Regions from separate parts of the Periweissella cryptocerci genome, predicted to be linked through region 1. Evidence: predicted binding sites of a transcription regulator. Region 1 holds the regulator's gene; each other region holds the start of a gene.
The links. Region 1 encodes CtsR, which represses protease genes until heat stress. Its sites were predicted from a motif close to TTGGTCAAAAAAGGTCAAANA; they were not measured.

Region 1 (10,720 bases):
CTCACTGGACAATTGGTGAAGACTTAGGAATCTTGGACTTTGAACGTGGTGCCAAGGTTGCTGGCGCTCGTTTCTTGTACTATGTCGGTCAAGGTGCCCGCTTGGAACGTGCCGTTTACAACTTCATGTTGGACGAACACCAAAAAGAAGGCTACAAGGAAATGTTGACACCATACATGGTTAACTACGATTCAATGTATGGAACTGGTCAATATCCTAAGTTTGAAGAAGATGCTTACAAAGTGGGAACTGACGAGGGGATGACCATGATTCCAACCGCCGAAGTACCATTGACGAACTACTACCGCGACGAAGTGATTCCTGATGAAAAGTTGCCAGTATACTTCACGGCAGTTTCACCATCATTCCGTCAAGAAGCCGGTTCAGCTGGTCGTGATACGCGTGGTTTGATTCGTTTACATCAATTTAACAAGGTTGAAATGGTTAAGTACGTTAAGCCAGAAACTTCATACGATGAATTGGAAAAGATGACGCTTAACGCTGAAAACATCCTCCAAAAGCTCGGCTTGCCATACCACGTAATTAATTTATCAACTGGGGACATGGGTTTCTCAGCTGCTAAGACATATGATTTGGAAGTTTGGATGCCTTCACAAGATGTTTACCGTGAAATTTCTTCAGTATCAAATACAGAAGACTTCCAAGCGCGGCGTGCGCACATCCAATTCCGTAACGATGAAGGTAAACTTGAATTCGTACACACTTTGAATGGATCAGGTTTGGCCGTTGGTCGGACTGTGGCTGCAATTTTGGAAAACTTCCAACAAGCAGACGGTACGGTCATTATTCCAGAAGCACTCCGTCCATACTTCGGTGCTGACAAAATTGTGCCTGAAGTTTAATTAAGACAAATACTATAGAGAGGTCTCTACATGTTGTTATGTAGGGGCTTTTTTATGTGTGGATGAATGCCGCTGCGTGCCACAGAACCAGACCTACGTGCCGTGTAGGAAGCGCATTGCCAAGCCAAAGTTCGGTCTTGGCAAACTCAGACAAGCTGGGACTCTAAGGGCTAAAGCCCAAAGAGTCCTCATCTTTCCTTGGCTCCAAATGATGGTGCCCATCACTTGGACCAACACGGCACTCCGGTCTGGTTCTTTAGGCACTCCGCTAGTTAAGCATAATATCCGACTATGGGGACACTAACACGATTATAGCCTTATCTAGGGCTCATTTATGTTTAGCTAACGCAACTAGTGTGATAGCAAATGGGAAGTAATATACCGTTGTTATGCGTAGCAATTGCTATAATGAAGGCTAGATGTTTTAGCTGTTGCGTTAATTTGGAAATTAATTTATCGAGTGAAACGTTGTTAAATAGGCATTTTCACAATTTCTTTTAAAAAATACGAATTTTTTTTGACTTTTCTATTGACGAGCGTTGCTCTGCGAGGTATTATTTAATAGTTGTTTCAACGAGACAATACGTGTTTCTAACAAACACGCGGATGTGGCGGAACTGGCAGACGCGCTGGATTTAGGTTCCAGTGCCTTAGGGCGTGCAGGTTCGATTCCTGTCATCCGCATCCGTTTAATTGAAACGCCGACTTAGCTCAGTTGGCAGAGCACATCACTAGTAATGATGGGGTCGGAGGTTCGAATCCTCTAGTCGGCATGCCAATCAACTTGGCGCGGATCAATTAGATCAAGAATGCGAAAGTAGTTCAGTGGTAGAACATCACCTTGCCATGGTGGGGGTCGCGGGTTCGAATCCCGTCTTTCGCTTTTATTCCCTGATCAGGATTAAAATTTAAATGCACCTATAGCGCAATTGGATAGAGTGTCTGACTACGAATCAGAAGGTTGCAGGTTCGACTCCTGCTAGGTGCATTGTTATCAGAAATGGTAATTGTTTCGGGAAGTAGCTCAGCTTGGTAGAGCACCTGGTTTGGGACCAGGGGGTCGCAGGTTCGAATCCTGTCTTCCCGATATGAAGATTAGTTGACGCTGTGGCTGCCACCGTTGATTAATCTTAGTCCTCAATTTTTAGGACGCCGACTTAGCTCAGTTGGCAGAGCACATCACTAGTAATGATGGGGTCGGAGGTTCGAATCCTCTAGTCGGCATTTGCCAGTTTATGGTAATTGGTATATAATCAAATATATCTTATGCGAAAGTAGTTCAGTGGTAGAACATCACCTTGCCATGGTGGGGGTCGCGGGTTCGAATCCCGTCTTTCGCTTTTTTTATACGGTACGCAAATTCGCATGACAATCGCTGATTGGCGTAATTTGTTTCTCTAATTCCGGGTAATTTAAAATGCACCTATAGCGCAATTGGATAGAGTGTCTGACTACGAATCAGAAGGTTGCAGGTTCGACTCCTGCTAGGTGCATCTAATCAACATGAAAACCGTGTCTTCATTAATTTTGAAGATACGGTTTTCTTTTGTGCTTTTTAGGCGTACAATGGTTACTTATTGTAAGCATCTTGGCACAATGCGGGGGATAATGTGCTCTTAATAAAAGTTATGTGTGGTTACATGGTAGTTACTTACAATGAATTTCGGTACAAAGAGGTCTTATCTTGCAATTAGGTTAGAATTTCTTCATAATATAAGTCAGGATTAGTCAAATTGATAAGTTATCATGGAATAACCCGATATACTGTGTTTTTTTAACGCAGCTATCGGCATTTGACTAATAAAATGCCCCTCAACAACCACAAATAATTACAAACATTAATAAATTGCGTTGAAACAACCAAAGTAAAAATGTGGAGAAAGTTTGTGGTGTTAGGAATTTGTGAAGGAGATGGTATTGTAAAAATGGATGTACAAAATATCTCTGATGTGATTGAACAGTATTTGAAGAATATTTTAAGTGAACACGAGCATGTCGAAATTCGCCGGGCTGAAATTGCCGAGCAGTTCCATGTGGTACCATCCCAAATTAACTATGTTATTAAAACGCGGTTTACGATTCAAAATGGTTATTTAGTTGAAAGTAAGCGTGGTGGTGGTGGTTACATTCGGATTGCGAAGGTTAATCTATTGGCTTCCGATGAGGTGCTACGTGTGTTGATCACAGCGATTGGCACCAGTATTAATCAACATGATGCGTTTGCGGTGGTTCAAAGTCTGTTTGACGATGGTATGTTGACGACGCGTGAAGCAAACTTGATTTTATCGGCAATTGATAAGGACACGTTAGCTTTGCATGATGCGCAAGTTGAAAATACGATTCGAGCACGGATTTTAGTTGGGATTTTAAATCGATTACGGTTTGAAAGTTAATTAGTAAAGAAAAAGCGAGGCGTTGTGAATGGATAATCAATATACACCAAGTGCGCGAAATGTCTTAGTATTGGCTCAGGAACAAGCGAAAGTGTTTAAACACCAAGCAGTTGGGACTGAACATTTACTATTGGCATTAGCGATTGAAAAAGAAGGTATTGCAAACAAAGTATTACAACAATTTAATGTCACTGATGATGATGTGCGTGAAGAAATTGAACGCTTCACGGGTTATGGCACGATGACAAACACCGATAAGGATGCGTATTTACCATACTCACCAAAGGCCGCAGAAGTATTGCGAGCTGCTAGTGAAGAAGCAACTTTGATGAATGCAACTAAAATTGGGACTGAACATCTTTTATTGGCCCTTTTGAGCAATGAAAGTATTTTGTCATCACGGATTTTAGTAGCATTGAATGTAAATATCCAAGAAACACGGCGTATTATCTTGCGGAAACTTGGTGTAACCGAAACACCACGCAAGAGTAAAGATAAGAAAAAGGACGCACCAAAGGGAACCCCAACCCTTGACGGATTAGCACGTGACTTAACCCAAGTTGCCCGTGAACGGCGCATGGATCCAGTGGTTGGCCGAGCTAAGGAAGTTAAGCGTGTAATCCAAATTTTGAGCCGTCGTTCAAAGAACAACCCAGTCTTGGTTGGTGAACCAGGGGTTGGTAAGACGGCGATTGCAGAAGGTTTGGCACAAAAGATTGTCGCTAATGAAGTTCCAGCTGATTTAGCTGGCAAGCGTTTGATGATGCTTGATATGGGTTCATTGGTTGCTGGTACAAAGTATCGTGGTGAGTTTGAAGATCGCTTGAAGAAGATTATCGACGAAATTTACAACGATGGTAACGTCATCTTATTTATTGATGAATTACACACTTTGATTGGTGCTGGTGGTGCTGAAGGAGCGATTGACGCCTCAAATATTTTGAAGCCAGCCTTGGCACGTGGTGAACTCCAAACAATTGGTGCAACAACGCTGGATGAATACCAAAAGTATATCGAAGCTGATTCAGCTTTGGAACGACGTTTTGCAACCGTCCAAGTTGATGAACCAACTGAAGAAGAAGCTATCAAGATTTTGACGGGATTGAAGTCACGTTATGAACAACACCACCACGTCGGAATTCAAGTAGCGGCCGTCGAAGAAGCGGTTAAATTATCAGCACGGTATATCACAGACCGTTTCTTACCTGATAAGGCGATTGATTTGATGGATGAAGCGGGTGCCAAAGTACGCATCGACCAATCAGGAACACAAACTAAAATTTCAAAGCAAGAAGCCAAGTTAACGGCTTTACGTGAAGAAAAAGAACAAGCAATTGAAACGTTGAACTTTGAATTAGCGGCTGATATCCGTAAAAAGGAAATGACGCTTAAAAAGAAGATTGATAAAATGATTGCGGCAGAAGCAGCGGATGCTGAAGAAGGCGCAGAACGTTACGATCTTGAAGTGACGCCAGAAGACATTGCTGAAGTTGTTTCAGAATGGACTGGAGTCCCATTGACCCAACTTGAAAAGAACGAACAAGAACGTTTGATTAATTTGGAAAATGTTCTGCACAAGCGAGTTGTAGGTCAAGAAGAAGCAATTTCAGCGGTCGCACGAGCTATTCGTCGGGCGCGTTCTGGTTTGAAGGATCCACAACGGCCAATCGGGACATTTATGTTTCTTGGACCTACTGGGGTTGGTAAGACTGAGTTAGCTAAGGCGTTGGCTGAAGCAATGTTTGGTTCTGAAGACAACATGATTCGGATTGATATGTCCGAATACATGGAAAAATACTCAGCAAGTCGTTTGGTCGGGGCAGCACCTGGTTATGTTGGTTATGAAGAAGGTGGCCAATTAACCGAAAAAGTTCGTCAAAAGCCTTATTCAGTAATTCTTTTGGATGAAGCTGAAAAAGCCCACCCTGATATCTTTAACTTGCTCTTGCAAGTCTTTGATGATGGTTTCTTGACTGATGCAAAGGGACGCAAGGTTGATTTCCGTAACACGGTTATCATCATGACTTCAAACCTTGGTGCAACCCGTTTACGTGATGAAAAGACAATGGGTTTTGGTGCTACTAACAAGAGTGATAACTACGATGCAATGGCAAGTACAATTCGTGAAACGCTGAAGGAACAATTCCGTCCAGAATTCATTAACCGGATTGACGAAACTGTTGTCTTCCACAGTTTGACGAAGCCAGAATTGCATGAAATTGTGAAATTAATGGCAACTGGCGTCTTGAATCGTATTCGCCAACAAGGAATTGCAGTTAAGATTACACCGGCTGCGATTGATGTTGTTGCGAGTGCGGGCTTTGATCCTGAATATGGGGCACGGCCAATTCGCCGGGCACTTCAATCAGAAATCGAAGATCGTTTGAGTGAAGAGCTCTTGTCAGGAAAGATTACGACGAGCGATGTAGTCACAATCGGAGCCAAGCAAGGCAAAATTACAATTACTACCAAGCAACCAGAGGCTGAACCTGAAAAGGAAACAGTCGAAGGTTAATAATAAGTATGAAAGCCAAATCCAAGTGCGGGTTTGGCTTTCATGACTTAATGGCTATCTGATGCACATTGGAAACTAGTGAATCTTTGTGATTCGTTTCCTAAATAAACTTTTTTCAACTGATTGTCAAGTGATTATGCACAAATGCTTGCAATTAATTAAAGGTTGCGGTAGTATAGACCATGTATAAAAACTACGAATAAAAACGGTAAGCGCGATCTATTGTCCGTGCTGCCTGTATATTGGGACAACTGTGGTATTTCGGAAAAAATCCACAAGTTGTCTTTTTTATGCCTTGAAACAGGCAATTTGGCTAATTGTAATCAAATTGTAATATTTCAAAAGGCATAAACGTAGGGCAAAAATTTGAGATGAGGTGACCAATTTTGGCAGGGCATTTAATTCAAAACGGTAAGCGCCGTACCCGTCGTAGCTACGCACGTATCAAGGAAATCCTTGATTTGCCTAACTTGATCGAAATTCAAACGGATTCATATCAATGGTTCTTGGATGAAGGTCTTCGCGAAATGTTTAACGACATTCTCCCAATTGAAGACTTCCAAGGTAAATTATCATTGGAATTCGTTGACTATAAACTGATGGAACCAAAGTACACAGTTGATGAAGCACGTGAACACGATGCTAACTACTCAGCTCCTTTGCACGTTACTTTGCGTTTGATCAACAACGAAACTAGCGAAATTAAATCACAAGACGTATTCTTCGGTGATTTCCCATTAATGACTGACCAAGGTACTTTCATTATTAACGGGGCAGAACGGGTTATTGTTTCACAACTTGTTCGTTCACCTGGAGTTTACTTCAACCAAGAACTTGATAAGAATGGCCGTCCTAGCTATGGAACTACTGCGATTCCTAATCGTGGTGCTTGGTTGGAATTTGAAACCGATGCTAAAGAAGTCGCTTATGTTCGTATCGACCGGACTCGTAAGATTCCTTTGACTGAACTTATCCGTGCTTTAGGCTTCGCTTCAGATACTGACATTCTTGACATTTTTGGCTCATCATATGATTCATTGATGCTCACAATTGAAAAGGATGTGCACAAGGACGCTTCAGATTCACGTACTGAAGAATCCCTGAAGGACATCTACGAACGACTACGACCAGGTGAACCAAAGACCGCTGATTCTTCACGTTCACTTTTGACGGCTCGTTTCTTCGATCCTAAGCGTTACGACTTAGCACCAGTTGGTCGTTACAAGATGAACAAAAAGTTGAACTTGAAGACTCGTCTTCTTGGCATGACTTTGGCAGAAACTTTGGCTGATCCAGATACTGGTGAAGTTATTGCTGCTAAGGGAACTAAGATTGATAAGACAGTAATGGCTGACTTGGCACCATTCCTTGATAAGGAAGATTTCAAGGCAACTACTTACTACCCAACTGAAGATGCCGTTGTAACTGAACCAATGACGATTCAAACAATTAAGGTTGAATCACCAAATGATCCTGAAAAGGAACTTTTGATTATTGGTAACGGTCACATTGGCCCTGAAACACGGACAATTCGTCCCGCCGACATCATTGCATCAATGAACTACTTCTTCAACTTGCGTGAAGGTTTAGGCTCAACTGATGATATTGATCACTTGGGTAACCGTCGGATTCGTTCAGTTGGTGAATTGTTACAAAACCAATTCCGGATTGGTTTGTCACGGATGGAACGTGTCGTTCGCGAACGTATGTCTATTCAAGACGCTGATACGGTAACTCCTCAACAATTAATTAACATCCGTCCAGTTGTGGCTTCAATCAAAGAATTCTTTGGTTCATCACAGCTTTCACAATTCATGGATCAAACTAACCCCCTCGGTGAACTTTCACACAAGCGTCGTCTTTCAGCGCTTGGACCTGGTGGTTTGACTCGTGACCGTGCCGGATATGAAGTTCGTGACGTGCACTATACCCACTATGGTCGTATGTGCCCAATCGAAACTCCTGAAGGTCCTAATATCGGTTTGATTAACTCATTGTCATCATATGCCAAGGTTAACCGTTACGGATTTATCGAAACACCATACCGTCGTGTTTCATGGGACGATCACCACGTTACTGAAAAGATTGATTACTTGACTGCCGACGAAGAAGATAACTTTGTTATTGCCCAAGCCAACACACCATTGAACGATGACGGTACTTTTGTTACCGAAACTGTTATGGCCCGTGCTGCTGATGACAATATCGAAACTTCTATTGAAAACGTTGACTACATGGACGTTTCTCCTAAGCAAGTTGTTGCGGTTGCCACTGCTAACATTCCTTTCTTGGAAAACGATGACTCAAACCGTGCTTTGATGGGTGCCAACATGCAACGTCAAGCGGTTCCTTTGGTTGATCCTCACGCACCACTTGTTGGTACTGGGATTGAATACAAGGCCGCGCACGATTCTGGGGTTGCCATGATCGCTAAGAACGCCGGTGAAGTTGAATATGTTGATGGTCGCGAAATTCGCATCCGTCGCGAAGATGGTTCATTAGATACTTACAAGTTGATGAAGTTCCGTCGTTCAAACTCAGGTAAGAACTACAACCAACGTCCAATTGTTAAAGTCGGTGAAAAGATTGATGCTGACGAAGTGATTGCTGATGGTCCATCAATGGAACAAGGTGAACTCGCCTTGGGTCAAAACCCATTGATTGCCTTTATGACTTGGAAGGGTTACAACTTTGAAGATGCCATCATCTTGAACGAACGTTTGATTCGTGAAGATGTCTACACTTCAATCCACATCGAAGAATTGGAATCAGAAGCCCGTGATACAAAGCTCGGACCTGAAGAAATGACTCGTGAAATCCCTAACGTTGGTGAAGAACAACTTAAAGACCTCGACGCAATGGGGGTTATCCGCATTGGTGCCGAAGTTGATGATGGTGATATCTTAGTTGGTAAGGTAACTCCTAAGGGTGTTACTGAATTATCAGCTGAAGAACGTTTGTTGCACGCTATCTTTGGTGAAAAGGCTCGCGAAGTTCGTGATACTTCACTTAAGGTTCCCCACGGTGGTGGAGGTATCGTCCAAGACGTTAAAATCTTCACTCGTGAAAACGGTGACGAACTTTCACCTGGTGTTAACATGATGGTTCGTGTTTACATCGCGCAAAAGCGTAAGATTCAAGTTGGTGATAAGATGGCCGGTCGTCACGGTAACAAGGGTACCGTTTCAATCGTTGTTCCATCAGAAGACATGCCTTACATGCCAGATGGTACACCAATCGATATCATGCTTTCACCAATGGGTGTGCCTTCACGGATGAACATTGGTCAAGTACTTGAACTTCACTTGGGTATGGCAGCACGCACGCTTGGCGTTCACATGGCATCACCAGTATTTGATGGTGCTTCAGATAAAGATATCTGGGATGCTGTGCGTGAAGCTGGCTTGCCAGCAGATGGTAAGACGGTCCTTTATGACGGTCGTACCGGTGAAGCCTTCGATAACCGAATTGCCGTTGGTTCAATGCACTACATGAAATTGGCCCACATGGTTGACGATAAGATCCACGCTCGTTCAATCGGACCTTACTCATTAGTTACGCAACAACCACTTGGTGGTAAAGCACAATTTGGTGGCCAACGTTTCGGTGAAATGGAAGTTTGGGCCCTCGAAGCTTACGGGGCTGCTTACACATTGCAAGAAATCTTGACTTACAAGTCAGATGACGTTGTTGGTCGTGTGAAGACTTATGAAGCCATCGTTAAGGGTGAACCAATCCCACAACCTGGTGTTCCTGAATCATTCCGTGTGCTTGTTAAAGAATTGCAATCACTTGGTTTGGACATGAAGGTCCTCGACCACGATAAACAAGAAATTGAACTCCGCGATATGGATGAAGATGACGACGATGTTGTTAATGTTGATGCATTGGCAAAATACGCCGCTGAACACCCAACTGAACAAGCGGAAGCACCACAACAAGCGGAAACTGCTGAACAAGAATAATGAAAGGTGGTCAATCCTTTGATTGATGTTAATAAGTTTGAAAGCATGCAAATCGGTCTGGCATCGCCAGATAAGATTCGTAGCTGGTCTTACGGGGAAGTTAAAAAGCCCGAAACCATTAACTACCGGACTTTGAAGCCTGAAAAAGACGGACTCTTCGACGAACGGATTTTTGGACCTACTAAAGACTGGGAATGCGCCTGTGGTAAGTACAAGCGTATTCGTTACAAGGGTATCGTTTGTGATCGCTGTGGTGTTGAAGTTACACGTGCCAAGGTTCGTCGCGAACGTATGGGTCACATCGAACTTGCAGCCCCAGTAACTCACATCTGGTACTTCAAGGGTATTCCTTCACGGATGGGTCTTGTGCTTGACATGAGCCCCCGTTCATTGGAAGAAATTATCTACTTTGCTTCATACGTTGTTACTGAAGCTGGTGATACTCCACTTGAAAAGAAACAATTGCTTTCAGAACGCGAATATCGCGAATTGAAGCTTGAATATGGTAACGAATTCCAAGCAGCCATGGGTGCCGAAGCCGTTAAGACTTTGTTGGATGACGTTGACCTTGCTAAAGAAGCTGAATCACTTAAGCATGATTTGAAGGAAGCCTCAGGACAAAAGCGTACCCGTGCGGTTCGTCGTTTGGACATTATTGAAGCCTTCTTCCAATCAGGTAACAAGCCATCATGGATGGTTATGGATGTGATTCCAGTTATTCCACCTGACTTGCGTCCAATGGTTCAACTTGAAGGTGGCCGTTTCGCTACTTCTGACTTGAATGACTTGTACCGTCGGGTTATCAACCGTAACAACCGTTTGAAGCGTTTGCTTGATTTGAATGCCCCTGGTATCATCGTGCAAAACGAAAAGCGGATGTTGCAAGAAGCTGTTGATGCATTGATTGATAACGGTCGTCGTGGTCGTCCAGTTGCTGGTCCTGGTAACCGTCCATTGAAGTCACTTTCACACATGTTGAAGGGT
Region 2 (10,720 bases), 710 kb from region 1:
AATCCCGTTTGCTACCCACACTTTCGAGCCTCAGCGTCAGTTACAGTCCAGAGAGCCGCCTTCGCCACTGGTGTTCTTCCATATATCTACGCATTTCACCGCTACACATGGAGTTCCACTCTCCTCTACTGCACTCAAGTTATCCAGTTTCCGATGCAATTCTACGGTTGAGCCGTAGGCTTTCACATCAGACTTAAATAACCGCCTGCGCTCGCTTTACGCCCAATAAATCCGGATAACGCTTGGGACATACGTATTACCGCGGCTGCTGGCACGTATTTAGCCGTCCCTTTCTGATAAGATACCGTCACTCAATGAACAGTTACTCTCACTGACGTTCTTCTCTTATAACAGTGTTTTACGACCCGAAAGCCTTCATCACAACACGCGGCGTTGCTCCATCAGACTTCGTCCCATTGTGGAAGATTCCTACTGCTGGCCTCCCGTAGGAGTTTGGGCCGTGTCTCAGTCCCAATGTGGCCGATCAGTCTCTCACTCGGCTACGTATTCATCTCTTAGTGATAGCAGAACCATCTTTTAAACTTGAACCATGCGGTTCTAATTGTTATACGGTATTAGCATCTGTTTCCAAATGTTATCCCCTGCTAAGAGGTAGGTTTCCCACGTGTTACTCACCCGTTCGCCACTGACTGCATTGTGATTAATCTCTCCGAGCAAGCTCTTCAATCATAATCACCACAGTCCGTTCGACTTGCATGTATTAGGCACGCCGCCAGCGTTCATCCTGAGCCAGGATCAAACTCTCAATTTAAAATTGAGTCTTGATGACTCTTTTGTTATCCTGAATCAATTACCGGGGAGGTAATTGATTCAATTTATTTGCGAAATTGACTTTTGCAAATCTGTACATCTTAGATTCAAAATCTAAGACCCTTACATCATTTGATTGTCAAAACTTTATTCAGTTTTCAAAGATCTACCGTGCTGCATAAGTAGCAGCAACGTTTATTTATATTACTCGTTTGACTTATGAAAGTCAACAACTAATTTAAATTAATTTGTTTGTTATCAGATACATCTCGTACCAAATTGACAACTTTTATATATTAGCAATTTATCGTTTGCACGTCAACAACTTTTTTAAATTGTTGAACTAATATAAGTTGTTGTCCTTTTGACAACTATTTAATATTACCTAATTCATTTTTAAAATGCAAGCATTAATTATTATTGTTTTTCATACCATCTTCATCCTACAACAGCTCTGCTTACACTATAACTAATCAAGCAGATTGTTATGCTTGCGTTTCGCAGGGTTCAATAAACATGTGCGCTACTTTTCGGTAATAGTAAATTACCACTGTCTATTAACCCTTTCTAGTTGTGTTCACCTCAACAGCTTCTAATATGTAAAACATTCTACGGACACAATCTTACATTATATGAATTTGTCATTTTGTTCGAATCGCTTTCTACTTATTCTTACAAGTGATTATCTGACTTGGTTTCCTATGGTAGTACACATCTTGGAACGGTCATTCCGGGATATGTGCTATCATAAAAGCAACTAATAACACTATCATAAGGATCCACCCGGGTATCCTTTTTCGTGAAATAACAGGAGGAACTATGCTAACTTGGTTACATCAACTAATTGCCCCATTCTTTGATGGGGCTAACTGGCACCAAGCCATCCTAACTGGTAACGGCTGGCTAGTAATTATTTCAATCGTAATCTTAGAATGTTTACTATCAGTAGATAATGCTGTGGTACTCGCTGCTAAAACGTCGGTCCTCACTAACGAAAAAGACCGTGAAAAAGCATTATTTGCCGGCATCTGGAGTGCTTTTATTTTTCGAATGCTTGTGGTAATCATTGCAGCTTACATCGTTGGCTTCTGGCAAATTAAAGTAGCTGGTGCAATTTACTTGATTTATTTAAGCCTGGAATACTTTTGGAAATCCAATCATGCTCAAGGCACTAAAGATGACATAACTAGCGCTGATATTCCACATTCTAAGCAAAATGCATCACCAAAAGTTTGGCGCGTGGCGTTAGAACTAGAAGTAATTAATCTACTTTTTTCTGTTGATTCAGTTTTAGCAAGCGTTGCAATTTCACCTAACCCTGTCATCGTACTAATTGGTGGAATTGTTGGGATCCTGGCCGTCCGCTTCATTGCCGAAGTCATCATGAAAGTCATGGTTTTTGTGCCCGAACTTGAACCTATGGCATATATCTTGATTGCAATCATTGCCATTAAGATGTTTCTTGAAATTCCCGCAATCGGTCTCGAACTTTCGGCCGGATGGTTTGCTTTACTAATTCTTGTAGTTGTCGGTGTAACACTCTTAATTCATCGATTACGCGATAAATAACCCACTAAAAAATAGAACACAACTCCCGTTAACAAGCCTGATTTCCCCTTTAATTTATCAAAAGGTAGAATTCAGGCTTATTAACGCACTTTGAAACATTTCCGGTTGGGACAAGCGAATCCAGGTACTTTGCACAAAAACACGCTTTTCCCCGCGCCCTTTTGCTGAGATTATCCCCCCTATACTTCTGTCCGCAATACTTAGCATGGTTACTTCATAGTTTTCAATCTAGCGCACAAAAAAAGAACCGCTCGTTTGAACGATTCTTCTACATATTAGTTACATACTTCCATTTAATCGCGTCCGCCACCAAAGATTCGTAACAGGCTTAAGAAGATGTTAATAAAATCAAGGTATAAACTCAAGGCACCGAACACTGCTAACCCGGTCATGTTGGCTGAGTTACCATTTTGCATGTAAATTTGCTTCATCTTGTTTGTATCATACGCTGACAACAACGTGAAGATAATTACTGAAGCCCATGACAAGAACAAGCCTACAGCACCATTGCCAAGAAACATATTTACAACTGAAGCTACAATCAGACCAATCAAGGCACCAAATAAGTGGCTCCCTAATTTTGTCATGCTCTTCTTAGTAACCATCCCCCAAACGGACATGCTGATAAAGATTGCAGCCGTTCCGACGAAAGCACCAATGATTGATGCACCAGAATAGATAACAAAGATGGATGACAACAACACACCATTAACAATTGAGAACAAAATTAACATTGGTAATGCCGAAGCCACACCACGGATTCCTTTTGAGTTCACAGCTAATACCAAAGCAAATTCAACGATAATCAAACCGTAGAAGAACAAACGATTTGTGCTAATTGCTTGCATCAACCCAGTAAACACATTGGCCGTTGACCAAGCAGTTATTGCTGATACTAGCAACGCCATCGACATATAACGGTACATTTTTGCGAAAAACTTAGCCAAGCCGACCTCGCTAACCACATTTTGCTGTCCACTACCTTCATAGTAGCTTACATTATCATTATTATTCATTTTGTAAAATTTCCTCCTCAAACTAATTTCGTTAGTCTTTCCTCTGACCAATGTTGATTATAACATCAATCTCAACATTTTAACCGAAGTTCACATTTTTTTCAAATTTCAACGCCAATAAAAAAGTGCTGAATACAGCAAAAGACCCGATTCTACCTAGAAGATAAAATCGAGCCTACTGTGGGGTGAACACATTACCTTCCACTCCCGATTGTTGATTACCTTCAGTTAGGCATTCAACAATTGTTTATATTTTTCTTCGTATTTTTGTAAATCACCAGCACCCATGAACACCAAAACAGCATTGTGTAAATCGAGCAGTTGATCCATGCTGTCTTCATGTAAAATTCCTTGGAATTTATTCATGCGCGCGCCTAAATCAGCAGAGCTAATTGCACCAGTTGTTTCACGCGCTGAAGTAAAGATTTCAGTCAAATAGACTTTGTCCGCTTTGTCCAAAATATCGACATAATCATCTTGGTATGCTTGTGTCCGCGAGAATGTGTGTGGTTGGAAAATAGCGACAACTTCACGGTTTGGATACTTTTGACGTGCAGCATCAATCGTTGCCTTGATTTCAGTTGGGTGGTGCGCATAATCGTCAACCAACACAATATCATCACTTAGCTTAGTTTCGGCGAAACGGCGCTTCACCCCTGTAAATGAAAGTAATTCCTGCTTTACCAAGTCCAAATCAAGTTTCTCAAAGTAACTGACTGCAATTACTGCCAATGAGTTCAAGACACCGTGTTCACCAAATAATGGCGTTGCAAAATTGCCAAGAAATTCATCATGATAGTAAACATCAAACTTCGCGCCTTCTGGTGAACGCTCAATATTAGTTGCTCGGAAGTCATCATCGGTACTTGTGCCATAGAAGTACATTGGTACATCAGTCTTCAACATCCGGAGTTGGGCATCATCCCCCCATGCAAAGATTCCCTTTTTCACCTTGTTCGCCACATCTTGGAATGCAGAGCGAACATCATCAATCCCAGTAAAATAATCAGGGTGATCAAAATCAATATTCGTCATAATGGCATAATCTGGGGTATAGTCTTCAAAGTGACGACGGTATTCGTCCATTTCAAACGTAAAGAATCGCGCATCCTTAATTCCCTTACCAGTACCATCACCAATTAAATAAGCTGTTGGTTCAACACCACCCAACACGTGGGCCAAAAGACCAGTTGTTGACGTCTTCCCGTGCGCACCAGCAACCCCAATTGAAGTTGTTTCATTAACAAGTTGTTCCACAACTTCTGGGTATGTCTTAATATCCAAACCCATCGCAATTGCTTGTGCAACTTCAACTTGGTCATCTTCAAATGAGTTACCGCGCACAATCGTCCAACCTTCGTGCAAATTGGCCGCGTCAAATGGGTACATCTTAATGCCCGCAGCTTCAAGTGGCGTTTGGGTAAACGTATATTGGGTAATATCTGATCCCGCAACCTCATACCCTTGATCATGCAAGATTAGTGCTAATGATGCCATCCCCGAACCTTTAATTCCGATGAAATAGTACTTTGTTTCTGCCATAATTCCTAAAAATCTCCTTCGTATTTTCCCTGTATTCACTTATTCGCCAGATACAAACATGGTAGTAGTTTCATACCCAAGCGCTTACTATTATTTCACTGTATCACAATTCATAATTGCACGACACGCATTACACAAGACAATTATTTATCGTCTTCAAAATAACGCACGGGCTTAATTGCAGATTTTTCTTCATCGATAATCGACGAAAGCGAGTGTCCAAGTCCACCCTTGCGTTTATCTTTTTCGTCAACTTTATTATTGACCGCAAAATCGGCATCAAACAAACTTGGTTGCTTGTCTTTTTTTGGTGCCAACACTTCTGGTTTGATTCCGGACGTGGTTGATTGTGGTTGTAACAATGTCGTATGCACTTGAGCGTCGCGCTTTTCAAACAATTCGTCAGCCGCCTCATCTGTATACGTAAAAATGAAGTAACTATCAACTGACTTGCGTAGTTCAGCTATTTGTTGCCCGTAATCTTCGCCTGCTGGATTTTTACGCATATAACGAATTGGTCGCTCATACTTTTCAGTGAAAGCTGGGTGCCACTCTTTGCGAATCGGATTTGTGACTTGCGAATTAATCGAATTGCGCAAATCCGGGATGCTAGGGTCGTTTTTATGCTCCTGATAATAAGCAGGTGTTTTATAATCGTCTGCCATAATCTGCCATCTTTTCTTTTTATATTATTTTCAATTCACGTTGACGTTTTTATCTCCGCGTCAAAAAAGAGCAACCCTAAGGCTACTCCTTTTATATTAGCACAATTATGTGAAAGTAGGCACCTTAGGCGAATAATCCTTGCGCTTTTTCAAAATCAAACGCTGCACCAACTGCTTGGAAATCGTCAGGCAAGATCATTGCGCCAGGTACTTGTGGTGCATTTGGTAAGCGGAGTTCGCGACCAGAAACAATCATGCCGTTTGATTCAACGCCACGCAACGCTCCCGGCCAAATAATCAAGCCGCTTGGCATCATTGCGCCCACTTTAGCGACAACAACCTTGATACCAGCTTTCATATTAGGTGAACCAGAAACGATTTGTAGATAGTCACCTTCACCAATTTGCGTTTTCGTCACTTGTAAGTGATCAGAATCGGCATGTGGTTCAGTACTTTCTACGTATGCAACAACAAACTTTGGATCATGATCAGCGACTAATTCGCCTTCAAATCCAGCAGCCACCAACGCCGCATTCAGCTTCGCAACTTGTTCGTCAGACAATTCAACTGAACCGTTCACTCCTGCTAAATCAAGCAGTTCACTAATCTTCAAGAAATTGTAGCCCGTCGTTGTACCGGTTGCGGTATCAAAAATACGAGTAATATTGGTTTTTGCTTCGTGCGCTTGGTTTACTGCATCGGGTGCAGTCAAGACAATTAAAGTATCCCCAACATGCGTAGGGTTATAACTTGCAATTAACATAATTATTTATTTCCTATCTATTATAAAAGTCACTCTCTTAGTTTAGAGGGTGACTCGTCGGTTTTCAACCATATTGGCAGATTTAGCAAAAATAATTACGCAACTACCAAACTATTAATGAATTTTTCTACTTCAACTTTGGTTTTACGGTCTTTGTTTACGAAGCGCCCAGTTTCGACACCATTTTCAAAAGCCATAAAACTCGGAATACCAAAGACGTCTAGTTCAACACACAAATCAAGATTTTCATCACGATCAACTGCTAAAAATGTATATTCCGCATTTTCCGTTTCAATTTGTGGCATAACCGGCTTAATAAACCGGCAATCAGGACACCAATCAGCTGAAAAGAACAGAATGGTTTTCTTGTCACCAATCAGATCCAATAAGCCTTGCTTATCTGTTTTAGGTAAAGTTTGCATGTGTATCTCCCTTTTACTTATTTATTGTAATTGATTATACCATATTAGTATAAAAAATTTTTACTTTTTGCCAGACATGTACTCCTGCATAGCGAAAAAAAGACATCACTCTTTTGTCAAAGGTAATGTCTCAGTATTAGAATATTTAATTCCGTCCCCAAATGGTATCAACGGCGCTCTTATCAAGATGTAGCGCTAATTGTTTAACTAGTTCTTTGGCGGCTTCAAAGTCTTTAATTGACCAGACCGTTTGATGCGTGTGAATATAGCGAGAAGCAACCCCCAACGCAACGGCAGGCACACCGTTCAGTTCTGTTTGAGCCGCAGCCGCGTCTGTTCCACCTTTGGAAACAAAGTATTGGTATGGAATGTTATTTGATTCGGCAATATCCAATACAAATTCCTTCAATAGCGGAGGCATTACAACTGATGGATCAAAGACTCGTAGTAAAGTGCCTTCATCAAGGTGTCCTTGGTGGTTTGTCTTACCATTAATATCATCAGCCGCAGACGAATCAACTGCAAAGAAAACATCTGGTTTCATCATGTTTACGGCACCATGTGCACCGCGCAAGCCGACTTCTTCTTGAACATCGGCACCCATGATAAGCGTATTAGGCGTTGGTGTATCCTTCAACGCTTCTAACGTATCCAAGACCGTCACCACGCCGAAACGATTATCCCATGACTTTGACATCACGCGTTTCTTGTTAGCGGTTATTACAGTTTCAACCTTCGGTACGATAAAATCGCCAGGTCGCACGCCAAATGCTTCAGCTTCTTGCGCTGATTCAAATCCCGCGTCGAATAAGATATCTTCGATTTTTGGTGTCCCATTCGCACCACTATTACCACGCAATAAGTGTGGTGATACCGATGATGACACAACAGGATACGCATTATCACGTGTAAACAAAGTGAAACGTTGTGATAAAACAACGTAAGGATTCCAGCCACCGACAGCTGCCACGTTGAACAACCCCATTGGCGTGATGTTTGTAACGACAAACCCAACTTCATCCATGTGGGCAGCAAACATAATCCGTGGGGCATTAATATCTGCATTTTGTTTAACCCCAAAAACACCACCTAGACCATCTTGATGAATCTCATCAACCAACGGCGTTAAGTCAGCTTTAAACAACGCGCGGACGTTACTTTCATTTCCACTAGTTCCTTGCGCTTCCGTATACTTCTTGATTCGTGCAAATCCTTGTTCATCCATAATCATCCCGACCTCATTTTCTCAACTTATTGGTATATACCCACCATTATAGTCCTTTCGCTGCACTTTACTAAACAAATTGGATTATTTATTTACTGCAATAAAAAATCCCATCACAAAGTGACAGGATTAATCAAATTATAAAATTTTGTTTTCGCTGACGATTTCAAGCGTTTGTGCATCAATCACTAGTTCATACTGTTCAAGTTCGCCATTTCGTCGTAATGACACGCCACCGTGGTAAACCGCAAATTCAGCATCATCTGTAACTAGCACATCAATATCCTTGCTAAGCCAAGTACCTTCAATGTTTCCGCGTTGCGCAAATTCATCATGAATCTTTGCAATAATCGTCGCATGAACTTTGTCGGCTGATTTTTGTTGTGCTTGTTTCCCAACAACTGCTGCTAAACCAAGACTCCCGAGAATTCCGGCAATAATCCCAAAACCTTTTTTGTTCATTTTTCTAGTTTCTCCCACTTGCGCTAGCTTTACACGATCGCATTTCTCTTCACACATTAATTTAGCACTATCACGCTTAAAAATATACCGAAAATGTTGTTTGTAACCGACTTGTATCAGTCGCAATATTCGAGTCATGTTGATTACGTAAATTACTACATTTTTTCACATAGTGGTTTGATTATAGCTTTTTGTCACTTGTTTTCTGCGTTTTTCCGATACATCATTCGCCCATCCAAACCAAAGACGCGCTCTGAGAACTGACCTGGTTCAGTGTGTTCTAATACAGTATCAATCATCTGGATTGACGCATCAAGTTCATCAAGTTGATGCAATATATTAGCCTCCAACACCATTGGCCGCACTGGTGAGCCATATTCTAACAAACCGTGGTGCGCTAATACAACATGGCGCAATAACAGCATGTCTTCAGCATGGAGATCAATATTAAGTTCGTGAGCCGCTAAAACAATTTCTTCATCAATCAAGACAATGTGACCAATCAAATTTCCAGATGTGGTATAAGTAGTTCCCACCGGGCCAGATAATTCGACCGTTTTACCTAAGTCATGTAGTAATGCCCCCGCGTACAACAGTGAACGGTCAACTTGTTCGTATTGTGCTGCCACACTAGTCGCTAACCGGGCAATTGAGATTGTGTGATACGCCAAGCCACCATTAAATGCATGGTGATTTTTTTTAGCAGCTGGGTATGCATAAAAAGTATCCGCATGTTTTTGTAGCAAGTAACGAACAATCCGATTCCAGTTTGGATTCGTAATTTGGAATAAAAGCTGGGTGACTTCTTCTTCCATTTCTTTTTTTCGCATTGGTGCACTCGCCACAAAATCATCTGGATCAACATCAGCTGCTAAATCAGGTAATCCGATGTGCAAAATTTTTAATTGTGGCTTACCTTGATAAACTTGACGGACTGCTTGCATCACAACAACTTCGCCAGCTTTAAAAGTTGCTACCATTTCTGGCGTCGCTTCCCAAACCATACCTGGCATTTCACCAGACGTATCGGTCATAACTAATGCAAGATATTGATTCCCGTTTTTAGCAACCCGTACATCTGCACTTTTGATCAACGCATAAATTTCCATCCGTTCATCAACATTAAATTCATATAACTTGCGTGTATCCATTCACAACCACCTTCTTCCTTTTAAAGTTTAATCAATATTTCCGCTGACACAGTATCTTGAACCGTTGTGTCAGCCGTAAAATACAACACTTGATGTGACTGACCTAATTGTTGCAATAACTCAAGTACCTGCTGGCGGCGTTGGTAATCAAAATTAACAAACCCATCATCAATCAACAACGGCAATTCCACGATGTCTTGTAAAACAATCGCAAACGCAAACCGCAACGCCACGTACAATTGCTCGCTAGTTCCTTTTGATAATTGTTCAACTGTAAATACCGCACCATCCGCTGCAACGAGTTTGATTTCATCACCCACAAATCTAATTTCATTATACCCTGATAATGTCAGAATTTTAAAATAATTAGTAGCCAACGCAAGGATTTGTGGCAACCGTTCGTTGGATGCTTTAGCAAGCGCTTTATTAATCCATTGAGCAGCTAGTGCTTCAACATAGTAATTGTCCAGTTGGCGCAATAAATCAGTTTGAGCGTTTGCGATTTGTTGTTGGACCTGGATGTACGTGCCATCTGCTGCCATTTGCTGTTGGTGCGCTTTTAAATCAGCCAGTTGCGCTAAGTAACTCTGCTGCATATTTTCCGCATCATTAACGGCTTGCTCCGCCAAAATGACTTGCTCTGGCAGCTCATCTTTTAAGTGTTCTAATTGTTGCATTTGTTGTGGTGTCAATTGATCAGCCAATAACGTGATCCGTGCCAAGCGTTGTTGTTGTTCCACTTGCAACGTCAATTGTGCCTGATACGCTTCATCAGATTCAATGTTTAAGCTCAGATAAATTGTTTGTAGTGCTGTTTGTAGCTCTTGGTAGCGTTGACGCATTTCGTCTTGATTACTCAAATTCAATTCTACCTTCGCACTTGCCATCGATTCACCATTGCGTTGTTGATTAATCAGTTGGAAGAATTGACGAGCACGTAGAACGTCAATCGCCAAACTATCAATTGATGATGCTTGCATCGTGAATTGATCAATCAATTTCAAGTCGTTTACTGCTGACTGTGCTATTTCTTGAATCTGGTTAATTTGTGTTTGCAAATTTGCCACTTTTTGGACTTGATTTGCGTACTCAATCAACAACGGCTGTAAGGCATAAATTTCCGCAGCACTTTTC
Region 3 (10,720 bases), 830 kb from region 1:
AAAAGATGGCGTCATCACGTAATTTGTTAGTACGTGACCGCTTTGAACAACCACTGTTCTTGTTTGAAAACCAATTTGCAGAGCGTTGGTTTAAAGATAAGTATCCTAAGGTTGAACTCGAATCTAAACTATAATGAAAAAGGATTCTAAATAGTCTGACGTGGGATTGAATAAACTTGGCCACTACGTGCCAGTAAATTACTTGGCGCACCGCGCTGGAAGCACATGTTCAAGCCGAAGTGCGGTCTTGAACAACTCGGATAAGCTGGGATTCTAAGGAATAAATTCCTAAGAATCCTCATCTCATCCTCAGCGGCGACATGTGTTGCACACATATCACCCCAGTCGCGGTGTAAAGGCTGCGCCCGCCAAGCAATTTACCGTCACTCCGTTAACTAGAACTAATTCTCAAACTTGCGAAAAACAGTTATCAACCATAGGTCGTAGTAGCATGGAAAAAACTGAGGACCATTAGCGCCCCAGTAATTCGATGATTGAAAAGTACAGAAACGAAAATTCCGCGCTAGAATAAATACAACCTAAAAAGGATTCTAAAACTGAAGGGCTCCAAAAAACTTAGACAATTTAATATTTATGCCGCAAGGGCTTGATTCCGAATTTCAACAGGGGTCAAGCCCTTGTTTTTTCGTGAGATGCGAACGTTGTTGAACCGTGAGACATATCGCGAAAAGCTTTCTTTGAATTGATCAATTGATACGAATTCTTTTCGCCAAATGAATTCACGTTTAGCCAAGCTAAAGAAACTTTCCATTGGCGCATTATCCAAACAGTTTCCTTTACGAGACATACTTTGAATTAAACCTACTTCATCTAGACGGTTTTGGTAACGTGGAAGTTGATACAGTGTTCCCTGGTCGCTATGCAGAATTGGTTGGACGCCATCAGGTAATACTTGTTGTAATTGATCAACACAGGCGGTTACTTGTGCCATATTTGGTGACGTCCGAATATCATATGCCAATATTTCTTTGCTATACATGTCGATAACCGCAGCTAAATATAGTTTGGTACCTAATAAATTTATTTGAGTCACATCAGTGGTTAACACGGTGTACGGCTGTGTAACCACAAACTTACTCTTACGCCCACTTGTAACTACGTAGTCACGACGAACTAGGTTCTCAGCGACTTTTCCGTGCTCTCCTTTGTAAGATGAAAACTTGCCAGATTTTGTCCAGTAACACGTTGGCATTAGCTTGATTGAACGCATAATGCGGCGGACAGTTTCATCATCGAAGACATAGCCAAATAAGAATAGTTCATCTTGGATCCGGCGATAACCATAAGTTTCATCACTACCAGCGTAAAGCCATTTAATAAGATCTTTGACTTCACTATATTTGTCGTAATTCAAACGTGCTCGATTGTAGTAAAATGTCTTGCGATTTAAACCTACGAACTCAAGTAAATCTTCCAGTTTGAATTGATGCCTTAACGATTCAACTACTTGCGTAAGTTCTTTATTCGTTGCTTTTCCATCGCCAAGGCTTCTAATTTTTTTGAGACCGCTAGCTCCAATTCGGCACGGTAAAGTCGCTGTTTTAACTCTAGATTTTCTTGAATTTAACTTGTCAGTTTCAGATTTTAGGTTTGTGGTTTTAGGAATTTGTCATATGCTTATTAGGCCTGCCTCGCTTGGCTTTTAGCGCATCAATTCCGCCTACATCGAATCGCGTTTGCCAGTGAATCACCATACTCGGTTCAATGTCGAATTTAATCGCAGTTTCTGTAATGCTTAAGCCATTAGTTAACATGTAGTCTAATATAGATAGCTTTTCATTACCATCAAAAAATCTCTTTGATTGCTTACGCTTTAATGAATCAAAACCATGAAGTTCTGCTTTTCTGATCCAACGCCTTATCACTGAATCAGGAATGTTATATTTCTTACTCAATCCGCGCTGGCTAATACTTCCAGTTCGATATTCTTTCACTATCTCAATTTTTTGTTCGATTGTATATTTTGCCATAATAAAAGGGCTCCAAGTCAGTTAGATTTTGTCTAACTTTCTTGGAGCCCTTCAAACTCATTAAATTGAGCTTTAGAATCCTTTTTTGCTGATGTTATTTAGAGGCTTCAATGGTGATTGTATAGGTTTTTTCTGTATTTACCGTGAACTTTAGTAAGGTTTGGAGTAATAGCAAGATCCAACCAATTGACATACTAGCGCTAATTAGTTCAAAACTAGTCAAGGAGAAGTAGCCGACAAACAAGAATAGAATCAGCGCAATGATGAGCCCAATCGCAATAGCATATGATACTTGGAGAAATTCACGACTGATATTGGGAATTAACCATCTAAGGCCAATAATCAGGGCAATGATGAACAACACTAAAATTCGGGCTGATTGATCGTGGAGGATGTGCATAATGCCATCACCGTTATTCGGAATTAAACCAACTGCACCAAAGCTGGTAGCAGTTAGCGTAAGTAGCACGCGTAAGGTCGTCAGACGCAGGCTTTTATAATGGGCTTGATGAATGGCAACGAATAAGTAATCGATTAAGGCAATCATTAAGAGAGCAGAAAGGACTAAAGTAAGGTTAAATTCCCAACTTTTATTGGCATCAGTCGTACCTAAAAAGCTAAAATTGCGATGCCACCATTTTAAACTGCTGTTACTAATCATGGCTAACGTCATACCACCAATGATAACGGTCATTAATAAATTAATAATAAGACTCGGCGTAATTGAGAGTGCTAAGTTTATCATCGTGTAATTGATGATCGCCACAAAAATGAAGAAGAGAATTGTGGCGGTGTAAACATCGAAGTTAGCACCTACAAAAAGGGTTCCCAACAATTCAAACGTTCCAATGAGAACTAAGAAGAGCATGCTACCAAAGGCAATTGCAATCGTCGGGAAGTTTCGCCAGTAGATTTTTTCGACAGTCGTATTGCGCCGCCGTCTTTTTTGCGAAATGAAGATAATTGAAAAGACAATAAACCCGGTTAATGTTCCGAGTAAAAAGGTCATATTTTCCAGCGAATTATTACCAGTGAGGGGTACCAATGATTGCCCAGCTAGAGTAAAACGAATGAAAAACAGAATTGTCGCAAGAATGGTTGGCGTAATAAAATACCGCAGTGACATACTTTGTTTTTCACGAGGATCCGGATTTTGATTAAGTTGCAGTTTATTATCATTAACTGTTAACTGCACCGGTTTGTGGGGGTCAATATCAAGTTGATTAATAATTTCCGGTGGTAAAGTAATATGTTTGTCGTCCATTGTTATAAAAGCTCCTTTGTAATTGCAGTGAACAAAGGAAATGGGATTTCTTTTGTTGTACAACATAATATGTAAGAGATTCCAGCAAAACAATAATTGAATTTGCCGGAACTTTTTGCGCTAATGCTTAGTAACTGTAAAAATAGCTTTTAATCGGAAAAATTACGATTGGTATATTGTGACAAGCTAGGAACAATCACGCAATAAACCTTATTAAGTTTAACGTGTGTATTGCGTGGTTGTTAAACCAACTTCACATAAAGACTTGTAACCCAACCAATATCAGTGAGTTGGTACCAATCAACGCCACTTGGGTCATCGATAATTTCGCTGATTTGGACTTGAGCACCATCACGAATTTCGCCGATGATTCGACCATAAGGTGAGGAATAGACAGCAGTATACTGGTCAGGCACAAAGTCGATGACAGCATTTTGTTGAACTTGGGTTGTTTCCCATGAAGGGCTAACCAATTCGGCGGCAATTTGAGCATCAGTTCGGCTAGTTTCGCGCAGGTCGACGTTATGGCGGTCATATTCAACCCACCGACGTTCGCCAACATTGTACCAAAATTTACCTTGCGTCGTGGCGACACGGAAGGTTGTTTTGGCAACCGTATCTGGCTGGAGGTATTCACCAGTTGGCTCGCCATCCGTTTCATCGAATAATGGTGTGGGTTCTTTTACTTGAACGAATGAGTTAATTACTTGAGTTTCGGCCCAATCAGCACGGCGCATAAATAAACGGACACTTTGGGTGGCGTTGGTGAATTGACCATTCAAATCACCATCATTTTGGATGAGCTTATAAGCTGGTAAATGTGGCATCTGAACTTGGTAGTTTTCTCCGAGCATTCCTGAGAGAATAGTTGGCCCCGTCAATTCTTCATGGGTGTCGATATCTTCGACGTAGACCCACACAGGAACGCCATTTGGTTGGCTTACTGTCATTTTTTATTTTCCTCCAATTATTTGGTTCTATTCCGTCTGACGTGGTATTGAATAAAATTGGTCACTACGTGCCGGTAAATTGCTTGGCGCACCACGCTGGAAGCACATTGCCAAGCCGAAGTGCGGTCTTGGCAAACTCGGACAAGCTGGGAGTCTAAGGAATAAATTCCTAAGGCTCCTCATCTTATCCTCAGCGGAAATATGTGTGAAGCAATTTACAGGCACTCCGTTAGTTAGTAATAATGTTCAAACTAGCAAAAAAGTCGTAGGGGTGCAGATTCAAACAAATCAGTTATCGCTGATTTTGCGATGTGCTCAAACTAGTGCTTAATGGATATTCCGTGGTACGTGAGTATTTTTAAACAAAAGTATAGACATGAGAATCCCACGCTAGAATAAATAGAGTCAATTATTTTACATACATATACTTAAGTATAGACAATAAAAGCTCGTGAACCAAATTAGATTCACGAGCTTTTAATTTTTTTAATGATTGTTGAACCACTCCGAGGACGGTGAGTTTAGTACCAACCGTGACGTTGAATATGGTTCCATGCTTTTTTAGGTGTACCATAACGTGCCTTGATGTACTTCGTACCGTGCTTAGCTTGACCTTTGGCTGATAAATCACGGACACCCGTTGTTTGGAATAACCCAACGTAACGGCCATTCCGGGCTTTTAACTTCCAACCTGATTCGTAGCTGATTACTTTACCGAGGTACTTTTGTTGAGTTTTACCCCATTTGTGTTTGCTTTTGGCATAACCGTAAACAATTTGTTTCGTAGTTTGTTTTTTAGCTTTCTTAGCCTTCTTTGCTTTTTTAGCCTTTTTGGCTTTCTTAGCCAATTTAGCTTTTTTTAGGGCTTTCTTAGACTTAGTTGTTTTGTGAGTCGTAGCAGCTGCTGCGTTAGTTGGCGTGTAGCTAGCAATTGAACCAGCAAAAGTAAAAAGCGCCAAGACCATCATTAAAGTTAATTTTATTTTCTTCGTCATATTTATCATGTAGTTCATACTACAGGGTAATGATGACGAGAAGATTAATCGAATGTTGAAATGTTGCGTCGATTGTTGCAACGCTGTGACATAGTAGGTGGTACCTTATAATTTTGTTAGCCATAAGCGAAGCAGTCAGTGGGTGGTGATGGTAAATTCACAATGTTATAAGTATGGCCTGACGTAGTAATGTGGTTTCGGTGTGGCCCGCAAAGCGCTGTGCGGACAAGCAGTAGTGGAGCTATTTATTCTAGCGTGGTGAAAACGTGGCTAACCAAGAAAATCGACATCCTATATCAATAACATATCGATTTCACAAACCAATTTTGATTAGTGTTGTTCTACATATGATAAATTTTGAACAACTGCTGAATTGCTAATCGATTAATATTGCTCCTTATTTCAGCGGCTCAGCTGTTTTTCAATGTATTTCGGCCCCGACGATTGTTTTTCGCTAGTTTGAGAATTATTACTAATTTGCTGGCACGTAGTGGTCAATATTATTCAATTCCACGTCAGACGGAATAGAGCCACAGTAGTATATGGCTCATAAATTCTATGAAAATAGCACCAATAAAAAAAGCCACCGTTATTAACAGTGACTTTTTTAACTAGTTATTATTCTGTAGTTGTGTCTGAATCTGTGCCAGCAGCGATTGCGACTGGTTTAGCTTCAGTTTTAGCAGCAATTGTGATTTCGTCATCGACTAATGTTGCTTCCAAGTCATGAACGTCAGCGTTATCTAAGTAGAAGTCCGCAACCCGGTCTTCAATTTGTTCTTGGATGACACGACGGAGTGGACGGGCACCCATCGCTGGGTTATATCCCAAGTCAACTAACTTATTAGCAACTTCATCAGTAACATCTAGGTGCAAGTCTTGGCTAGCAATCATGTCATTAACATCAGTTAACATCAAACGCACGATTGAGTTTAAGTCTTCTTTGCTTAAGCTGTTGAATTCAATGATGTCGTCGAAACGGTTCAAGAATTCTGGCTTGAAGTAGTTACCTAATTTATCCATGATGCTGTGTGTTGTACCATCAGCTTCAGCACCAAATCCGAGTTTAGCTTCTGCATCACCGGAGCCGGCATTTGAAGTCATGATAATCACAGTGTCCTTGAATGAAACGGTGTGACCTTGAGCATCGGTCATCCGACCATCGTCCAAGACTTGTAAGAACATGTGCATAACATCAGGGTGTGCTTTTTCAATTTCATCCAACAGAATTAATGAGTATGGGTGACGACGAACTTGTTCAGTTAATTGACCAGCTTCTTCGTAACCAACGTAACCAGCAGGGGCACCAATTAACTTAGAAACACTGTGCTTTTCCATGTATTCTGACATGTCAAAACGAATCATTGAATCTTCTGAGCCAAAGAGTTCCTTCGCTAATTGCTTAGCAGTTTCAGTCTTACCAACCCCAGTAGGACCAACGAATAAGAATGAGCCAATGGGACGACCAGATTTATTGAAGCCCACCCGGTTACGACGAATGGCACGAGCAACCTTGTTAACTGCTTCATCTTGGCCGATAACGTGTTCTTCCAAGTGCTTGTCCAAGTCACGTAATTGACCAGCTTCTGATTCTTTCAAATCACCAACTGGAATCCCAGTTTTTTCTTCAACAATCGCTTCCATGTCTTTGTCAGTAATGATGTCAGCGTTTGGCGCTTGTGGGTTTTCTTCGATGTCCTTTTTAGTACGTTCTAATTGGGCAACTTGATCACGCCAGTAACCAGCTTTTTCAAAATCTTCGCGTTCGATGGCTGCTTGTTTTTGTGCTTCAGCTGAGTTAATCTTCGTTTGTAATTCCTTAGGATCAGCAACCTTTAAACCTAAGTTCTTGCGTGAACCAGCTTCATCAAGCAAGTCAATTGCCTTATCAGGAAGGAAACGGTCTTGGATGTAGCGAGCTGACAATTTCACGGCAGCTTCGATAGCTTCGTCAGTGTACTTCACGTTGTGGTAATCTTCATATTTCTTTTGAATCCCTTTTAAAATAGCGAGGGCTTCATCTTCCGAAGGTTCATTGACAGTAACTGGTTGGAACCGGCGAGCTAAAGCTGGATCCTTTTCGATTTGACGGTATTCGTTCAAAGTTGTGGCCCCAACAAGTTGGAATTCGCCACGTGCAAGGGCTGGCTTTAAGACGTTCCCAGCATCCATACCACCTTCGGCATTCCCAGCGCCCATGATTTCGTGAATTTCATCAATGAACAGAATGATGTTTTCACTCTTTGAAACTTCATCCATCAATTTTTGCATGCGTTCTTCAAATTGACCGCGGACACCAGTACCTTGAACTAGTGAAACAACATCAAGTCGGTAAACTTCTTTGTCTTGTAGTTTTTCTGGGACATCACCGCTAACGATAGCTTGAGCCAAGCCTTCGACAACAGCGGTTTTACCAACCCCGGCTTCACCAATTAAGACTGGGTTGTTCTTAGTACGGCGGTTCAAAATTTCAACCACACGGGCGATTTCTTTATCACGGCCAATCACGGGATCTAAGTGACCTTGGCGCGCCATTTCAGTTAAGTTCAAACCAAATTCGGCTAATAAACTATCGCCATCACCGTTGTTACCGTTACCTTGTTGCATTTGTGGCCGTTGGTTACCACGTTGTTGTGCGCCTTGTTGTGCTTGTTGACCGTTCATGGCGCGGAAAATATCATCGATTGAGTTAAAGCCGAATGGATCGTTCATCATATTTGAGTTACCCCCGTTTTTCATTTCGTTTTGCAATTGTTGGTAGCAATTAGGACATAAGTTCAAATCGACTACCTGACCATTAATGTTCATTGACATGTGAATGGTCGCTTGGTTCTTTTTACAATTTTGACATAGCATAGTTTGTACCTCGTTTCGTAAAGTGTTTATCTACGTATTATTTAAGGTCGAAAGTTCGATCAAATTGTCTGACCTTTCTTGACCTTCGACTATTAGTATACTCACTCAGAAAAGAAAAACAAGCATTTTGACTCAATTTTTAGCACTTTATCACTGAGAGTGCTAATTGACTGAACCGGTGCTATGAATAGGCAAGTGGGTTAGCACTAATAATTCATGATTGATGCCTCAATAGTTTAAAAGCGACATATAAAAATTACATATACTATTGAAGTATCTGACTAAAGCTTACAATATGCCGGAGATTGTTGTAGATTACTTCATTCAGCGAAAATGTGAATCGAGGACTAATGTTTTGATATGCCCAGTATTTTGTGATGACTGTGGCTAACACTTATATGTAGAACACTTGTCATCGTATCGAAACAGTGTGGTCATGTGTGTGGGTAGATTTAACTGTTTATTAATAAAATATCTAGTATAATAAAGTCCAGATTATAAATCGGAGGAATCTATTTCATGAAAAAGGTATTTGCAACAATTGGGGTTTTAGCTTTACTGGCGGTTGTAGTTAGCGGATGCGGCTTGTTCTCAAAGGACTCTAAGGGTAACGACGCATATGCTTCAGCAATCAGTGCTGGTAAGCAAGCGGTAAACGATGGGGAATACAAGAGTGCGCAACGAGAATTTCAAACGGCACTTGATAAGAAGAAAAATGATTACGCAGCACAAACTTATTTAGCACAAACGAAAGCATTCGTTGCTGGTCAAAAGGCAATGAAAGCAAAAGATTTTGACACAGCAACGCAATATTTCCAACAAGTTACCGGCGCAAACAAAGGTTTAGATACTTTGATTCAACGCGCCAATAACGAAATTTCTTCTATTAAAGATAAGCAAGCAGCAAGTAGTTCAAGTGCGGCTATCGCACAAAGCTCATCTGCTGCAAGCTCATCATCAGAAAGTGCCACTAGTTCATCAGTGGCAACGTCAACTGTTACAAGCTCAAGTTCATCAGCGAAAAAAGATGAAAATGAAGGCGTTGGTTCTGATAAGAGTGGTAATGACACCAAGGATTCAATGGGAAACAAAATCACTAACAGTGAAATCAAACAAGCGCGTGCTACTTTGAATAAGGCCGGCATCCAAGCAGGGGCTTTCTCAGATTCAGATATCAAAGGCTTCATTAAGCAAGCTTCAGATCCAACTAGTGGTGGATTGGTCCAAGTAGTCCAAGACTTTATTAATACAGGTAAATAACTATGGTTGATTACGAAGTACTACTCGAGCAAGTACGGAGCGGTGAAATTACTGAGTTTGTTGTTAACAATGCCGACTTCCCAGCTTTCCACAAAGTTTGGCAAGGATATTCATACCAAAACCAAATTCGTGGTGAGGCCACCCGTGGCGGGGTTGTGACTTATACACGCTTGGAAACAAATTAATTAAAGTGAAATGGAGTGCGACAGAATTTGTCGCGCTCCATTTTTTTATGAAGTTCATGAAGCAGCTTCCCGTCCACCATCGCGAGCATAGTGGAGGAATACACTTGTAACCAAAATAATTCACATTTGAAACGATGCTTGGCATGGATTTACTGAAAAGTGTGGTTAGTCTAGTACTAATACGAACTGCGATATCAGTAATCGCAAAGGGTGCGTTGATGTTGTGCTTGAAAGCCTTTTCATTATTGGTATATAAACTTTTTGAAGATTCTGTGAAATTAATCAAAATGGGCTATTTTGCACAGAAAACCCCTTGTAAAACGTTTACATTTTAGTTATCATTAGTTCATAAGGTTTGGCGAACCATCATCTGATGGGTTTTCGCCCCTATCTAAAATGTGCATAAACAAGGAGAATTAATATTATGGAATCACGTAACTTTCACGTTGTAGCAGAAACTGGTATCCACGCTCGTCCAGCAACCCTTTTGGTGCAAAGCGCATCTAAGTTCGGTGCTGACATCACTCTTTCATACGAAGGTAAGGATGTTAACTTGAAGTCAATCATGGGTGTTATGTCACTCGGTGTTGGCCAAGGAGCTGACGTTACTATCTCAGCTACTGGGGATGACGAAGCTGATGCAATCGCAGCGATTGTTGACACTATGAAAAAGGAAGGCCTTTCAGAATAATGACTAAAAAACTTAGTGGTATCGCAGCCAGCAATGGTGTTGCTATTGCTAAGGCTTATAAATTAGTTGATCCTGATCTGTCTTTTGACAACAAATCAATTACTGATGTTGATGCAGAAAAGGGCCGCTTAAATGCGGCCTTTCGTGCATCTATTGATGATTTAACTAAGATTAAAGCCAAAGCAGCTGAAAACTTGGGCGCAGAAGAAGCTGAAGTTTTCGAAGCACACATTACAATCCTTTCAGATCCTGAAATGATTTCATCAATGGAACAACAAATTGAAAATGACAAAGTTAATGCTGAAACGGCATTGAAGTCAGTTACAGATATGTTTATTGGCATGTTTGAAGCAATGACAGATAATACCTACATGCAAGAACGTGCAGCAGATATCCGCGACGTTACGAAGCGTGTACTTTCACACTTGCTTGGTGTAACTTTGCCAAACCCTGCTTTGATTGACGAAGAAGTTGTGATTGTATCAAAGGATTTAACACCTTCAGATACTGCCCAACTTGATCGTAAAT

Region 2: the regulator CtsR is predicted to act here: its motif matches at 3,397-3,417, upstream of EQG49_RS02820 (Bax inhibitor-1/YccA family protein).
Region 3: the regulator CtsR is predicted to act here: its motif matches at 8,122-8,142, upstream of EQG49_RS09295 (ATP-dependent Clp protease ATP-binding subunit).

The regions. Positions count from the first base shown of each region.
Region 1 is NZ_CP037940.1:1,301,137-1,311,856, reverse strand. It holds gene serS (serine--tRNA ligase) at 1-863, shown strand, start outside; tRNA gene EQG49_RS06035 (tRNA-Leu) at 1,466-1,547, shown strand; tRNA gene EQG49_RS06030 (tRNA-Thr) at 1,564-1,636, shown strand; tRNA gene EQG49_RS06025 (tRNA-Gly) at 1,675-1,746, shown strand; tRNA gene EQG49_RS06020 (tRNA-Arg) at 1,778-1,851, shown strand; tRNA gene EQG49_RS06015 (tRNA-Pro) at 1,877-1,950, shown strand; tRNA gene EQG49_RS06010 (tRNA-Thr) at 2,015-2,087, shown strand; tRNA gene EQG49_RS06005 (tRNA-Gly) at 2,132-2,203, shown strand; tRNA gene EQG49_RS06000 (tRNA-Arg) at 2,283-2,356, shown strand; gene EQG49_RS05995 (CtsR family transcriptional regulator) at 2,789-3,256, shown strand; gene EQG49_RS05990 (ATP-dependent Clp protease ATP-binding subunit) at 3,285-5,771, shown strand; gene rpoB (DNA-directed RNA polymerase subunit beta) at 6,158-9,736, shown strand; gene rpoC (DNA-directed RNA polymerase subunit beta') at 9,755-10,720, shown strand, end outside.
Region 2 is NZ_CP037940.1:587,223-597,942, forward strand. It holds rRNA gene EQG49_RS02810 (16S ribosomal RNA) at 1-772, opposite strand, end outside; gene EQG49_RS02815 (TerC family protein) at 1,591-2,340, shown strand; gene EQG49_RS02820 (Bax inhibitor-1/YccA family protein) at 2,634-3,356, opposite strand; gene murC (UDP-N-acetylmuramate--L-alanine ligase) at 3,585-4,901, opposite strand; gene EQG49_RS02830 (hypothetical protein) at 5,042-5,563, opposite strand; gene ytpR (YtpR family tRNA-binding protein) at 5,688-6,326, opposite strand; gene EQG49_RS02840 (thioredoxin family protein) at 6,422-6,748, opposite strand; gene pepA (glutamyl aminopeptidase) at 6,894-7,973, opposite strand; gene EQG49_RS02850 (hypothetical protein) at 8,112-8,435, opposite strand; gene EQG49_RS02855 (3'-5' exoribonuclease YhaM family protein) at 8,630-9,586, opposite strand; gene EQG49_RS02860 (ATP-binding protein) at 9,607-10,720, opposite strand, start outside.
Region 3 is NZ_CP037940.1:2,131,084-2,141,803, forward strand. It holds gene EQG49_RS09265 (peptide chain release factor 3) at 1-134, shown strand, start outside; gene EQG49_RS09270 (IS3 family transposase) at 593-1,627, opposite strand; gene EQG49_RS09275 (helix-turn-helix domain-containing protein) at 1,620-1,991, opposite strand; gene EQG49_RS09280 (AbrB/MazE/SpoVT family DNA-binding domain-containing protein) at 2,086-3,255, opposite strand; gene EQG49_RS09285 (MucBP domain-containing protein) at 3,498-4,205, opposite strand; gene EQG49_RS09290 (aggregation-promoting factor C-terminal-like domain-containing protein) at 4,727-5,200, opposite strand; gene EQG49_RS09295 (ATP-dependent Clp protease ATP-binding subunit) at 5,819-8,056, opposite strand; gene EQG49_RS09300 (outer membrane protein assembly factor BamD) at 8,576-9,316, shown strand; gene EQG49_RS09305 (hypothetical protein) at 9,319-9,501, shown strand; gene EQG49_RS09310 (phosphocarrier protein HPr) at 9,926-10,192, shown strand; gene ptsP (phosphoenolpyruvate--protein phosphotransferase) at 10,192-10,720, shown strand, end outside.